DNA from 2 places in the Kribbella sp. NPDC050459 genome. Region 1 is predicted to be linked to the other one. Evidence: riboswitches for the same ligand, from Rfam matches in the RefSeq annotation. Region 1 holds a riboswitch; the other holds the start of a gene.
What was found. A riboswitch is a leader RNA that binds a small molecule or an ion and turns the genes downstream of it on or off. The one in region 1 is predicted to bind FMN.

Region 2: another riboswitch for FMN. It lies ahead of ribD (bifunctional diaminohydroxyphosphoribosylaminopyrimidine deaminase/5-amino-6-(5-phosphoribosylamino)uracil reductase RibD); the one in region 1 lies ahead of ribB (3,4-dihydroxy-2-butanone-4-phosphate synthase).

Annotation. Positions count from the first base shown of each region.
Region 1 covers NZ_JBFAJQ010000018.1:77,179-84,592, reverse strand. The annotation lists gene AB0I12_RS38565 (carbohydrate ABC transporter permease) at 1-267, shown strand, start outside; gene AB0I12_RS38560 (sugar phosphate isomerase/epimerase family protein) at 308-1,303, shown strand; gene AB0I12_RS38555 (transketolase) at 1,300-2,211, shown strand; gene AB0I12_RS38550 (transketolase C-terminal domain-containing protein) at 2,208-3,176, shown strand; gene ribB (3,4-dihydroxy-2-butanone-4-phosphate synthase) at 3,160-3,774, opposite strand; FMN riboswitch at 3,859-3,992, opposite strand; gene AB0I12_RS38540 (DUF4038 domain-containing protein) at 4,040-5,614, shown strand; gene AB0I12_RS38535 (sugar-binding transcriptional regulator) at 5,644-6,621, shown strand; gene AB0I12_RS38530 (threonine/serine exporter family protein) at 6,776-7,414, shown strand, end outside.
Region 2 covers NZ_JBFAJQ010000022.1:59,271-66,684, forward strand. The annotation lists gene ribH (6,7-dimethyl-8-ribityllumazine synthase) at 1-401, opposite strand, end outside; gene AB0I12_RS41305 (bifunctional 3,4-dihydroxy-2-butanone-4-phosphate synthase/GTP cyclohydrolase II) at 401-1,639, opposite strand; gene pnuC (nicotinamide riboside transporter PnuC) at 1,640-2,314, opposite strand; gene AB0I12_RS41315 (riboflavin synthase) at 2,311-2,937, opposite strand; gene ribD (bifunctional diaminohydroxyphosphoribosylaminopyrimidine deaminase/5-amino-6-(5-phosphoribosylamino)uracil reductase RibD) at 2,938-3,933, opposite strand; FMN riboswitch at 4,106-4,239, opposite strand; gene AB0I12_RS41325 (MFS transporter) at 4,297-5,508, opposite strand; gene AB0I12_RS41330 (serine/threonine-protein kinase) at 5,557-6,591, opposite strand; gene AB0I12_RS41335 (VWA domain-containing protein) at 6,602-7,414, opposite strand, start outside.

The sequences.
Region 1 (7,414 bases):
CCGCTGTCGGTGCCGGCCCTCGTCACGGTGGCGATCCTGGACGCGGTCGCGACCTGGAACGAGTTCCTGTTCGCGCTGATCCTGCTGAACTCCGACGCGCACAAGACCATCCCGGTCGGGCTGCTGAACTTCCAGGGCCAGTTCGCCAACAACAACACCGGCCTCGCGGCAGGCATCCTGATCGCCGTCGTGCCGATCCTGATCGCTTACACCCTCCTTCAGCGCTGGATCGTCGGCGGCCTCACCGCCGGCTCGCTGAAGGGCTGACACCGCCCCACACCGCCCCATGACAAGGAGAATCGAAACCATGACAGACATGCCGGTCTTCGGCGCGGGTATCTGGCACTTCGCCACCTACAAGGACCGTTACGCCACCGACGGGTACGGCGAGCCCGTCGGGCTGCTGGAGCAGATCGACCGGGCCGGCGCCGTCGGCGACCTCTCCGTCGTCGACCTGAACTGGCCGTTCGCCGGGTACGACGGCACGCTCGACGAGGTGAAGGCCGCGCTGCAGCGGAACAACCTGAAGGCGATCGCGATCACGCCGGAGATCTACACCAAGGACTTCGTCAAGGGGTCGTTCACGAACCCGGACCCGAAGGTCCGTCAGCAGGCGCTGGAGCTGTTGCACCAGGCAACCGAGCTGGCCAAGGACCTGGGCTGCTCGTACGTGAAGCTGTGGCCCGGCCAGGACGGCTGGGACTATCCGTTCCAGGTCAACTACCACGACATCTGGAACCTGGCGCTGGACGGGCTCAAGGAGCTGGTGTCGGCGCATCCCGACATCAACTTCGTGATCGAGTACAAGCCGCGCGAGCCGCGGGTGAAGATCATCTTCCCGAACGTCGCGCGCACGCTGCTCGGCATCGAGAAGATCGGCCTGCCGAACCTCGGCATCCTGCTCGACTTCGGCCACTCGCTGTACGGCCAGGAGACGCCGGCCGACGCGGCGCAGCTGGCGATCGACTACGGCCGGCTGTTCGCGATCGACGTCAACGACAACCTGCGCGGCTGGGACGACGACATGGTGGTCGGCTCGGTGCACCTGGTCGAGACGTTCGAGTTCTTCCACACGCTGCGCCGGAACAACTGGGACGGCGTCTGGCAGCTCGACCAGTTCCCGTTCCGCGAGGACAGCGTGCAGGCCGCGAAGCAGGCGATCACCTTCCTGAAGGCGGTGCACCACGCGCTCGACGTCCTGGACGAGGAGGCGCTGGCGGCGGCGCAGGCGTCCCACGACGCCCTCGCGGCGCAGAAGCTGGTCCAGAAGGTCCTGCTGAGTTCGATGGCGGAGATCGTATGACGCTGACAGTCGAGCACGCGACGCTGCCGGTCCTCGGACGGCTGCCGATCCACAGCAGCCGCGCCGAGCAGATCGTGCACATCGCCGAGGCCGCCCAGCAGATCCGGATCCAGGACCTGAAGCTGGTCCACCACGCCGGCGCCGGGCACATCGGCGGTGACTTCTCCGCCATCGACATCCTGGCCACGCTGTACGGCGCCGTGCTCGACATCTCGCCCGACGCGGTCGACGACCCGGAGCGGGACCGCTTCATCCTCAGCAAGGGCCATGTCGCCGGGGCGCTGTACACAACGCTCGCCGCGTTCGGGTTCCTGCCGGTCGAGGAGCTGGCGACCTTCCTCAAACCGCTGTCCGCGCTGAACGGGCACCCGAACCGGAACAAGGTCGCCGGCGTCGAGGCGAACACCGGCCCGCTCGGGCACGGCCTGCCGGTCGCGGTCGGTCATGCCCTGTCGGCCAAGCTCGACGTCTCGCTGCGGCGGACGTACGTCCTGGTCGGCGACGGCGAGCTGCAGGAGGGGTCGAACTGGGAGGCGATGATGGCGGCCTCGCAGTACCAGCTGGACCGGCTGACCGTGATCGTCGACCGGAACCGGCTGCAGCAGGGCGCGACCACCAAGGAGACCAACGACCTCGACCCGCTGCCGGAGAAGGCGGCCGCGTTCGGATTCGCGGTGGTCGAGGTGAACGGCCACGACCACGGCGAGCTGCTCGACGTGCTGTCCGCCGTACCGTTCCGCCCGGGCAAGCCGACCTTCGTGATCGCCCACACGCACAAGGGCCACCCGATCTCGTTCATGAGCAACAACGTCGCCTGGCACCACCGGGTGCCGGATGCGGCGGAGTTCCAGCAGGCACTGACCGAGCTGGAAGCTGTTGTTCCCGGATTTGCCAAGGAGCCGGCATGACCGCCGTACACACCCCTTCGATCGCCGACCAGCCCCGGTACGACTGCCGGGACGCGTACGTCGAGACGCTCGCGGAGCTCGCCGAGGCCGATCACCGGATCGTGGGTGTGGTCAACGACTCCGTCGGGTCGAGCAAGCTGAACAGCTTCCGCAAGGCGTTCCCGGACCGGCTGATCAACGTCGGCATCGCCGAGCAGGACATGGTCGGGGTCGCGTCCGGGCTGGCCAACGGCGGCCGGATCCCGTTCGTGTCGGCGGCGTCCTGCTTTCTCACCGGGCGTGCGCTCGAACAGATCAAGGCCGACGTCGCGTACTCGAACACCAACGTGAAGCTGTGCGGGATGAGCCCGGGCGTCGCGTACGGCGAGCTCGGCCCGACACACCACTCGATCGAGGACATCGCCTGGCTGCGCGCGATCGACGGCCTGCGGATCATCGTGCCGGCGGATCCGGTCGAGACCGCGGCCGCGCTGCGCTGGGCGGCCGCCGCGCACGGGCCGGTGTTCATCCGGGTCAGCCGGATGAGCGTGCCGAAGGTGTACGCCGACGACTACGAGTTCCGGCTCGGCAAGGCGATCACGGTCCGCGAAGGCAACGACGTCACCGTGATCAGCAACGGGACCGTGCTGTGGCGGGCGCTGGCCGCCGCGGAACGGCTCGCCGCGGAAGGGATCTCGGCCCGGGTGCTGTCGATGCCGACGGTGAAACCGCTGGACGTCGACGCCGTGGTCGCGGCCGCGCGGGAGACGGCCGGCATCGTGACTGCCGAGGAAGCGGTGCCGGGAGGCGGGCTCGGCGGTGCGGTCGCGGAGACCGTCGTCCAGCACCACCCGACCCGGGTGTCGATCCTCGGCATCGGCGAGTTCGCGCCGACGGGGTCGGCCGGCTACCTGCTCGACCGGTACGGCCTGTCCGCGGACGGCATCGCCGACGCCGCCCGCAAGCTGCTCAGGCCAGGTAGCTGACGAGATCCGCGATCGAGATCATCGCGAAGCCATGAGCGTCGGCGAAACCGCGCAGGTCGGCGCCGGTCATCAGGGTGCCGTCGTCGTTCATGAGCTCGCCGATCACGCCGACCGGCGGCAGTCCGGCCAGCCGGACGAGTTCGACGGTGGCCTCGGTGTGACCGGGCCGCTGCCGGACTCCGCCGTCGACGGCGCGCAACGGCAGAATGTGGCCGGGCCGGATCAGGTCCGCGCGCTGCGCCGAGGGATCGGCCAGCACGCGGACGGTCCGCGCCCGGTCCGCGGCGGAGATGCCGGTGCCGACGCCGGTCGCCGCGTCGACGGACACGGTGTACGCCGTCCGCAGGCTGTCCTGGTTGTCCGGCACCATCAGCGGCAACTCGAGCCGGTCCAGGATCTCCGGCGCGGCAGGCGCGCAGACGTAGCCGCTGGTGTGGCGGACGAGCAGGGCCATCAACTCGGGGGTCGCGAGGCTGGCGGCGAAGGTCAGGTCGCCCTCGTTCTCGCGGTCCTCGTCGTCGACGACCACCACGGGTCGCCCGACGGCGATCTCGGCGACGGCGCGCTCGATGGTGTCCAGGCTGGTGACGGTGTTCACGGTCGTTGTCCTCTCGGCAGTGCACGCAGAGCACTCCGGGGGCAACGACAAGCCCACGCCCCCATTTCCGAGGACGTGCGACTGCCACGTGCGTCTTCCCATCCGGACTTTCACCGTCGGTCCTGGAGTTCCACCAGGTCAACCGCTCCTCCTCGCGGAATCACGGGTCGCGGACTGTCACCGCCGGCTCGGAATTTCACCGACCCCAGAGCACGTGTGTTCTCTCGACCATCAGCTTAACGGCAACCACCACCCCAGGAGTGTCATGTCCATCTCATCCGTCTGGCGAGAGATCGAACTGCCGGCTACGGGCGACTGGGTCGATTTCGAGCACGAGTCCGGCCTGGCACTCCGCCGCCCCACGTTCTCCGCCTCAGGCGGCGGCGCGGCGGCGGGAGGTAGCACGGGACCGGGCGATGGTGCGGCCGGAGGAGCCGCCGCGGCGGGCGTTGCTGTGGTGCGGAAGGTCCGCTTCGCGGCGCCGCTTGCCGGCCGTTGGCGGTGGACGAGCGAGCCGACGCCGACCCGGCCGGACGTGCCCCCAGCACCCGGCTTCGGGGAGTTCGACGTGGCCCCCGCGCTCGACGACGAGCTCAATCCGTTCTATCGCCATGGGTTCTGGCGGATGTCGCCTGGCGGGCGGAGTCTCGTGCATGCGGACGGGACGCCGGCGCTGCTGGTGGCCGACACCGCCTGGGCTCTCCCGTGGCGCGCTACCCCCGAGCAGGTCCGTGAGTACGCTCAGGACAGACAGTCCAAGGGATTCAACGCAGTACTCCTGATGACCGTGCAGCCGGACATGCGCGCGGTCGGTCCCCGCGACCGCACCCAGGACGAAGGTTTCGACGTCGGCTTCGAGGACCTGCCCGACGGTCACCTACGGCAGCTGAACGCCGAGTACTTCCAGTACCTCGACGACCTCCTCGACATCCTCGTCGAGCACGGCATCGTCCCGGTCCTGCAGCCCGTCTTCCAGGGGTTCGGCTGGAAAGGCCTCGACGTGGCCGGCACCGTGGTGCCAGAGCAGGAGTACGCCGCCTACTGCCGCTACCTCGTCGCGCGGTACGGCGCCCGGCCGGCGATCTACCTGGTCGGCGGCGACGGCTCCGGAGCCGAGCCGCAGACCGCGGCGGGCGGCGCCGAGGTACACGCGGTCGACTGCTACGAGCAGCCCACCGGCATCCACTACCGCCCGCACATCCGCGCCGACGCCCACCAGGACGCCGAGTGGCTCGACTTCCAGTGGTGCCAGACCGGCCACACCGGCGAGCATGTCCCCGAGCGGGTCGCCGATATGTGGCGGAACCACCCGGTCAAGGCGGTCGCGAACGGCGAACCGACGTACGAGCACACCGGCCGAACCGGTGTGGCCGAGGGCTGGTGGCAGGGCCACGAGGCGTGGAGCAACCTGTGCGCGGGCGGGACGATGGGCGTCGTCTACGGCGCGGGCAGTCTGTGGCAGTGGCGGCTGCACGGCGAGGAGCCGGGGCACTCCGAGTTCTTCCTCGCCCCTGGTGCCGGCTGGCGGGAAGCGATCGGCTTCGAGGGGTCGACCTACGTCGGGATGCTCGGGAAGATCCTCGACGGGCTGCCGACGACCGACATGGCGCCGGACTGGACCCGGGTGATCTCGGGCCGCGCCCTCAGCACCGCCGACGGCGGCCTGATCGTGTACCGCGAGAACGGCGGCCAGGTGATGGTGTTCGACGACACGGTCCCGCTGAACTACTCGATCGTCGACCCGCGCGACGGCTCGGTCGTCGCGACCGGCCGGCGGGACACGCCGGGAAGTCCACTGCCTGACGCCGGTGGCGCACCGCGGGTCTACATCTGCCTATAGTCCAGGTTGATCGTCTCGAAGGGAGCACCGTGAACAGCAACCGTGGTGTCCGCCGGCCCGGGCTGGACGAGCTGCGGCTGCTCGCGAAGGTGGCCCGGATGTACCACGAGAAGGGCATCCGGCAGCCGCAGATCGCCGCCGAGCTGAACCTGTCCCAGGCGCGCGTTTCCCGGATGCTGAAACAGGCCGTCGAGGTCGGCATCGTGCACACGGTGGTGACCATGCCGAGCGGCGTGCACAGCGACCTCGAGGACGAGCTGCAAGGCCGGTACGGGCTGCGGGACGCCGTGGTCGTCGACACCCTCGGCGTGGGCGACGACGTGCTGCCGGCGCTCGGTTCGGGCGCGGCGGCGTACCTGGACATGACGCTGACCGGCGGGCACGTGGTCGGCATCTCGTCGTGGAGCGAGACGCTGATCAGCGCTGTCGACCGGATGCCGCGCAAGAGCGTTCCGGTGGTGGACAAGGTGGTCCAGATCGTCGGCGGGCTGGGCGACGCCGCGGTGCAGATGCAGGCCACCCGGCTGACCGCGCGGTTCGCCGAGCTGACCGGTGGGATGCCGGTCTACCTGCCCGCTCCCGGGCTGGTCGGCACCCCCGCCGTCCGCCGGGCGATGATGAACGATGTGTCGGTTCGGGACGTTCTGGGCACGTGGGGACAGCTCACCGACGCCCTGGTCGGGATCGGCAGCCTCGAGCCTTCGCCGCTGCTGCAGCGCAGCGGCAACGCGGTCGCGGAGGCCGACCAGGACGAGCTGCGCCGGCTCGGTGCCGTCGGGGACGTGTGTTTCCGGTTCTTCGACGAAGAGGGAAAGCTCGTGCGTTCGACGTTCGACCAACGGGTCATCGGGGTGACCGCGAAGGAGCTGCTGGCGGTGCCGCGCCGGATCGGCGTGGCCGGCGGCGACCGCAAGTATTCCGCGATCCGCGCCGCCCTGCTCGGCGGCTGGGTGAACATCCTGATCACCGACCTCGCGATGGCGCATCGCCTGCTAGGGGGTGCCTGATGACTCCACGCCTACTGCGCGGCACTCGGCACGGCACCTCGCCGCACTGGAGCAAAGGCCACGATGAAACCACATCGAGGCCTTCACTCCAGCACGCCGAGGCACCGCACCGAGCACCTGCTCGCGACGGCGTGGAGACATCAGGCACCCCCTGATGGAGCCTGACGAGCAGCGGGAGGTCTACGCGACCATCGACCTGGCGTTGCGGGTCGGTGAGGTGTTGCTGTCCAGCGGCGCCGGTACGGCGGACGCGACCGCGACGATCCTCGGCGTCACCGCGGCCGGCGGGCTGCGCGGGTGCGAGGTCGACATCACGTTCACGTCGATGGCGGTCTCGTACCAGGCCGCGCCCGACGTCGCGCCGGAGACGCACATCCGGCTGGTCCGGTACCGGTCGCAGGACTTCTCCCGGCTGACCGAGGTCGACCAGCTGGTCCGGCGGTTCGCCCGCGGCGACCTGACCCGCGAGGAGGCGTCGCGGGAGCTCGCCCGGATCACGTCCGCCGGTCCGCCGTACCCGCGCTGGAGTGCGGTGCTCGCCTGGGGTGTGATGGCCGGCGGCGCGACGCTGCTGCTCGGCGGCGGGTGGCTGATCACGCTGGTCGCGGTGCTGACCGCGATCGTGATCGACCTGAACAACCGGTGGTTCTCCCGGCAGCGGTTGCCCGCGTTCTACCAGCAGGTCGCCGGCGCGTTCGTGGCGACCGCCGTCGCGCTGATCCTGTACGCCGTGCACGCACCGGTGAAACCGTCCCTGGTCGTTGCCGCGGGCATCATCATGCTGCTGGCTGGG
Region 2 (7,414 bases), on a different contig from region 1:
CTGTCGGGGAGGCCGGCTCGGTCCAGGGCCTGGGGGTCGTTGTCGCAGGTGAGTACGCCGAAGCCGACGGGGACGCCGGTGCTGACGCCGACCTGCATGAGGCCTTCGGTCGCCGCCTGGCAGACGTATTCGAAGTGCGGGGTGTCGCCGCGGATCACCACGCCGAGCGCGACCACGGCGTCGTACCCGGACTTCGCAGCGTGCAGGGCCGCGACGGGGAGTTCGAACGATCCGGGTACGCGGATGACGGTGTGGTCGGTGACGCCGGAGTCCTCCAGTGCGCGGAGGGCGCCGGCGAGCAGGCCGTCGGTGACTTTCGGGTGCCACTGGGCGGCGACGACCGCGACCCGGGCGCCGTCCACGCGGGGTGCCTCGATGGTGGGTGCTCCACTGCCCGACATCAGCCGGCTCCGTTCTCTTCGGTCAACACGCCACCTGGCAGGTGGTGGCCCATCCGGTCGCGCTTGGTGCGCAGGTACCGCAGGTTGTGCTCGGTCGGGTCGATGAAGATCCCGCGGCGCTCGACGACGTCGATGCCGTACCCCTGGACGCCCGCGAGCTTGTCGGGGTTGTTCGTCAGCAGCCGCGCCGACGTCACCCCGAGGTCGGCGAGGATCTGCGCCCCGGTGCCGTAGTCGCGCGCGTCGGCCGGCAACCCGAGGTCCAGGTTCGCGTCGACGGTGTCCCGCCCCGCGTCCTGCAGCTCGTACGCCTGCAGCTTGTGCAGCAGCCCGATCCCGCGCCCTTCATGGCCGCGCAGATAAACGACGACACCACCCTCGGCAGCGACCTGCCGGAGCGCCTCGTCCAGCTGCGGCCCGCAGTCGCAGCGCAGCGAACCGAACACGTCGCCGGTCAGGCACTCCGAGTGCAGCCGCACCAGCGTCGGCCCGTCCCCGATCTCGCCGCGGACCAGCGCGAGCTGCTCCGACCCGTCCACGACGTTCCGGTAGCCGTGGGCAACGAAATCGCCGTACCGGGTCGGCAGCGTCGTTGTCGCGACCCGCTGGATCTGGGACTCGGTACGACGCCGGTACCGGATCAGGTCGTCGATCGACACCAGCACGAGCCCGTGCTCGTCGGCGAACTCCCGCAGCTCCGGACCGCGCTTCATGGTCCCGTCGTCGTTCACCATCTCGGAGATCACCGCGGCCGGCGTCAACCCGGCCAGCCGCGCCAGGTCGATGGACGCCTCGGTGTGCCCGGGCCGAACCAGTACGCCGCCTTCGCGACCGCGCAGCGGGAACACGTGCCCCGGCTGCACCAGGTCGTACGGCTCCGAGGCGGAGTCGGCCAGCACCCGGATCGTCCGCGTCCGGTCCGCGGCCGAGATTCCGGTGGAGATGCCGTCGCGCGCGTCGACGGAGATCGTGTACGCCGTCCGCATCCGCTCCCGGTTGTGCGGCGTCATCAGCGGAATCCCGAGCCGGTCGAGCTCCGCGCCCTCCATCGGCACGCACACCACACCGGAGCTGTACCGGATCAGGAACGCCAGCAGCTCGGGCGTCGCCTTGGACGCGGCGAAGATCAGGTCACCCTCGTTCTCGCGGTCCTCGTCGTCGACGACGATCACCGGCCGCCCGGCGCGGATCTCCTCGATCGCGTGCTCGATCGTGTCGAGCTTCAGCACGTCACCCATCTAACCCACCACCACCGGTTCAGGAGTCTGGATCCGCTCACGGTTCTGGATCTTCCACCACGACGCGAATCCGAGGACGCAGAAGAGGCCGTACACGATGTACATCGTCGCGGACGGGTAGAACTTCGCCTGCACCAGCAGCGGTACGCCGACCACGTCGACGGCGATCCAGATCAGCCAGAACTCGACGAAGCCGCGCGCCATCCCGTACGTCGCCAGGATCGAGCCGGTGAGGATCCACGCGTCCCACTGCGGGCCCCACGAGCCGAGCTCGCGCAGGACGAAGTACGAGATCGCGTACAGCACCACGGCGACACCGCCGAGCTCGAGCCGCTCGCGCGCGGTCGCCCAGCGCGGCTGCACGGCCTTGTCGGCGCCGTGGTGCCGGGTCTGGTACCAGCGGTACCACCCGTACAGGCTGACGAGCGCGAAGAAGACCTGCCGGCCGGCCTGACCCCAGAGGTCCTTGTCCTGCGGGGTGTCGAAGATCCCGCCGACGAAGACCGTGAACAGCAGCACGTTGCCGACGATGCCGACCGGCCACGCGGCGACCAGCCGGCGCATGCCGAACAGCGCACTGGCCAGACCGAACACGTTGCCGACGATCTCCCGGACCAGCACCGGCGAACCGGCGATTGTCACCTGGGAGTGCAGCAGCCAGTCGATCGCGTTCACTTCTCGCCTCCGTTGTCCTGCACTGTGCCGGCGGTCAGCAGCCGCTCGACGTACTTGGCGATCACGTCGACCTCGAGGTTGACGGTGTCGCCCACCTTGTTCGCGCCGAGCACGGTCAGCTCCAGCGTGGTCGGGATCAGGCTGACCCCGAACGTCCCGGTCGCGTCGTCGACGTCGGTCACGGTCAGCGAGACGCCGTCGATCGCGATCGAGCCCTTTTCGGCGACGTACCGCAGGATCTCCGGGGACGTCGCGATCCGGACGTCCTCCCAGCGCTCGGACGGGGTCCGCGAGGCGATAGTGCCGGTGCCGTCGACGTGGCCCTGGACGATGTGGCCGCCGAGCCGTTCGTGCGCGGCGACAGCCCGCTCGAGGTTGACCGGCGAACCCTTCTCCAGGCCGCCGAGGCTGGTCCGCTGCAGCGTCTCGCGCATCACATCCGCGGTGAACAGGCCCCCGCCGTACTCCACTACCGTCAGGCAGCAGCCGTTGACCGCGATCGAGGCGCCGTGCGCGGCGTCCTCGGTCACCTTCGGACCGCGGATGGTGAGCCGCGCGGCGTCACCGTCCAGCAGGTCCAGGGACTCGACAGTGCCGAGTTCTTCGATGATGCCGGTGAACATCTACTTTCCTCCCAGAGGAACCAGGGTCAGCCGGACGTCGTCGCCGAGGCGGGTGACGTCCGCTAGCTTGAACCGCCGCAGGTGGTCGATCGATTCCGCGCCGAGGTCGCCGACCGCGGCGTAGCCGGAGCCGAGGACGGCCGGGGCGACGTACGCGACGATCTGGTCGACCAGACCGGCGCGCAGGAACGCGGCGGCCAGCGTCGGGCCGCCTTCAAGCCAGAGGTGCCGGATCTGCCGGTCGTCCAACTGCCGGAGCACCTCGGCGGGATCGTGGGTCGGCAGCAGCAACGTCTCGGCGCGGTCGTTGCGGACGCGCGCGGTCGGCGGAATCTCGCGGTCACCGACGACCACCCGCAGCGGCTGCCGCGCCGCGGGGACGTCGTTCTCGTCGCGGACCGTCAGCTCAGGATCGTCGTTCAGCACTGTCTGGGTGCCGACGACGATCGCGTCGCACTCGGCCCGCAGGCGGTGGACGTCGGCCCGCGCGATCGGGCCGGTGATCCACTTGCTGGTCCCGTCCGGCGCCGCGGACCGCCCGTCGAGCGTGGTCGCGAACTTCCAGGTGACGAACGGGCGCCCGACCCGCACGCTGTGCAGCCAGACGTGATTCACCGCCTCGGCCTCGGAGCGCAGTACGCCCTCCACGACCTCGATGTTCTTGGTCCGCAGCTTCTCGGCGCCGCCCGCGGCGGTCCGGTTCGGGTCGGGTACGGCGTACACGACGCGCGCGATCCCGGCCTCGATCAGGGCGTCCGCGCACGGACCGGTCCGGCCGGTGTGGTTGCACGGCTCGAGCGTGACGTACGCCGTACCGCCGCGGGCGCGGGCACCGGCCATCCGCAGCGCCTCGACCTCGGCGTGCGGTCCGCCGGCAACGGCATGGAAGCCCTCGCCCACCGGATGCCCGTCACGGCCGGTGATCACGCACCCGACCACCGGGTTGGGATGGGTGCTGCCGACACCTCTCGCAGCCAGCTCGACAGCACGCCTCATCCAGGCGATGTCGATCGGCGACGCGTCGTTCACTGCTCGGGCCCCTCGTCGTCACGGACGCACTCCGGGGCCTCCGGCCGGCACGTCCGCTCCGCCGCCCACCGGGAACCGCGTCGCGCGGGCCGTCACAGCCCACGCTCCGCGCCGTCGGGCGCCAGAGCGCACCCGTCGACCGCGTGCGCCTCCCATCCGGACTTTCACCGTCGGTCCTGGAATTCCACCAGGTCAACCGATCGCCATACCGCAGCGACCGGGTCGCGGACTGTTACCGCCGGCTCGGAATTACACCGACCCCGGAGCACGCGAGTGGGTTCACTCGTGCTTCAAGTATGCCCTCTGCCGCAACCCGCACCACGACCCAGGTCACATCCTGGTCGACGCCGGCGGCACCAGCCGGCGGGTGAGGGCCAGCGCCGCTCCGGCCAGCGCGCAGCCGGCGGCCACCGCGAGGATCAGCGGCCGGTACCCGAACGCGCCGGCCAGCCCGGCGCCGACGAGCGGCCCGACCGCCTTCGCGATCGTGGTCGGGGTGCCGAGCATCCCGGCGATCATGCCGAAGCCGCTCGCGCCGTACCGGTCGAGCAGGATCGCCGGGGTCGCGATCGACGACACCCCGAACCCCAGGCCGAACAGCACCAGGCACCCGATCGCCCCGCCGACGTGCTCTCCGACCGCGGGCAGCAGCGCGACCGCGACGCCCTGGACGAGCAGGATCAGCGCGGTGATCGTCGCCATCGGCAACCACCGGGCGGACACGCTGACCACCAGCCGCCCGGTCACCGACATCAGGCCGAGCAGCCCCGCCAGGCTCGCCGCCCGCGCCGGCGGGTGGCCCAGACTGACGAGGTAGAGGACCAGGTGGACGGCGATCACGGCGAGCGCCGCGCTGTGTACGACGAACGCACCGGCGAGCAGCCAGAACCCGGGATCGCGCAGAACTCTGGCCGGTGACTTCGGGTGCCGCGTGGTTGTGGGCAGTGGCGCTTCCCGCGGTACGGCGAGGAAGTGCAGCGGGACTGTGGTGACGGCGAGGATGCCGGCCAGCACGACGAGGGCGGAGCGCCAGCCGAGGCTGTGGGCGAGGTAACCGGTGAGCGGGATGAAGATCGAGCTGGCCAGTCCGCCGACCATCGTGATCGTGAGGATCGAGTTCGTCCGGGCGGTCGGGGCCGCGACGGCGACCACGACGGCGAAGGCGGGCGGGTAGAGGACCATCGCGCAGGCGACGCCGATCAGGACGAAGACGGCGAACAACTGGACGGTGTTCTGGACCTGCGACCAGCCGAGGACGGCGGCCGCGGCCAGGGCCGAGCCGGACGCCATCAGACCGCGCCCGCCGCGGACGTCCAGGCGGCGACCGACGGGGATCGAGATGAGGCCGCTGACCAGCACGGCGATCGTGGACGCGCCGACCGCGGTCGTGGTGGAGATGGACAGCTCGTGGCTCATCGGGCCGACGAGGGCGCTGAACGCGTACGTGAGCACGCCGTACCCGACGGTCGTCGTGATCGCCAGCGCGGCGATCAGAAACCGCAGCCGACCCCTCGTCGGCGCGGTGACCACTGACGGCTCCATCACCAAAAGTCTTCCACGCCACGCCCCCGAGGTCCGACGAACTACCTCTCAGCCAAAGAGCAGCCAGCCGGCCGTCCCCAACAGCCCAATCCCCCCAGCCAAACAAGCCACAGCCACCACCCACAACACCCGACCCCGCCCAATCGGTGTCCCCCGCCCAACCGGCGCCGCCTGTCCGGTCGGTTTGGCCTGGCCTGTCGGTGGGGTGTGGGCGGCCGAGGTTGGCTGGGCGGGTGGTGGGGTGGGGGTCCAGTTGGGTGGGAGTGGGGGGAGTTGGTCGAAGACCTCGGGGGCGTCGGGGGTGTGGGTCCAGGGATCGGTGCCTGGTGGCGGGAGGGTGCCGGCTTCGGCGAGGAGGCGGCCGGCTGCTGCGGCGGAGGCGGGGCGATCGGACGGGTCCTTCGCCGTGAGGATGCTGATGAAGGTGCCCAGCGGCCCGCCGAGCTTCGGGAGCGGGCCGGTTGCGCCGGGGCGTTCGCCGGTGAGGAGTTCGACGGCGACGGCGCCGACGGCGTACAGGTCCTGGCGCGGGTCGGGGTCCGCACCAGTCAGCTGCTCGGGTGCGAGGTAGCCGGGCGTCCCGAGGACAGTGCTGTGGCGGGTCATCCGGGGCTCGTCGAGCAGACCGGCGACGCCGAAGTCCGACAGGCGCAGGTGCGGCCGCCCCGTCCCGGTGACGTCGAGCAGCAGGTTGGCCGGCTTCACGTCCCGGTGCACGACGCGGGCGGCATGCACCGCGGACAGCGCGTGCAGCAGCTGATCCAGCAGCACGGCGACGTACGCCGGGGGCAGCGGCCCGTGGTCGCCGAGGAGGGTCGCCACCGAGCCGCCGCGGACCAGGTCCATCGCGAACACGACCCGGTCGTCGTCCGCGGCCCACCCGTGCGGAGCGACCACGTGCGGATGCTCGATCCGCAGCGACTGCTCCCGGACGAACCGCAGCAGCGTCGCCGCATCGTGCTGGCCGAGAACCTTCGCGGCGACGAAGGTCGCCCGCCGCAGGTCCCAGGCCCGCCAGACCGAGCCCATCCCGCCCGTCCCGATCAGGTCGATCAGCCGATACCGGCCCGCAAACGCCTCCACCGCCCAGAACTTACCGCCGCAGCCGGACCACCAGCAGCACGCCGACCATCAGGAGCAGCAGACCCCCACCGCCCAAGCCCGCCACCAGCGCGACCGGCGGACCGGCGTCGCCGTCGACGCGCCCCTGCACCGGACCACTCGCCTGGTTGGGCTGACCCGGATCCTGGGACGGCGTGGTGCTCGGTGTCACGGACTCGCCGGCGACCGGCGTAGCACCGTCCACGTACGTCGGTTTGCCCGTGCCGGGCGTGCCGACGAAGCCGATGGTCAGCGTCATCGGAACGGTGAAGGCCTTGTCGTCGGTCTTCCGCGTCATCGACACCGCGACGTAGTACTCCCCCGGCAGCGAGGTCCCGGTGTCCTGGTTGTTCGCGCCGTCGCGGTTCAGGTACCGGATCTCCTTCGTGGTGATCGCCTTGACCGTGCCGTGCGGGTCAAGCACGGTGCGCTTGCCGGCCCCGCCGGGCACCTTCTTCGCGAACACGGCGTACACGTCCTCACCGGTCGGCGAGATCACGTCGAGGTCGACATACCGCCCGACGTCCACTGCCTTCGCGGTCGCCGCACCGAGCTGCGGAATGGACACCTGTGCCTGGATCCGCTGCCCCCAGTCCGCCTTCACCTTGTACAGCTGGACCTCTCCGGGCATCAGCGTGGTCTTGTAGCTGCCGGCGGCGACCAGCGGCGCGTCGGCGAAGCTCGAGCCCGGGACGATCTCGCGCGGCGTCGAACCCGGCATCGGTGTCCAGGTCGGGTCGCCCGCCTCGGCCGGCAGGTTCGCGGTGGACTCGACGGCCGGCTCCTCGTCGACGCGCAGCTCATA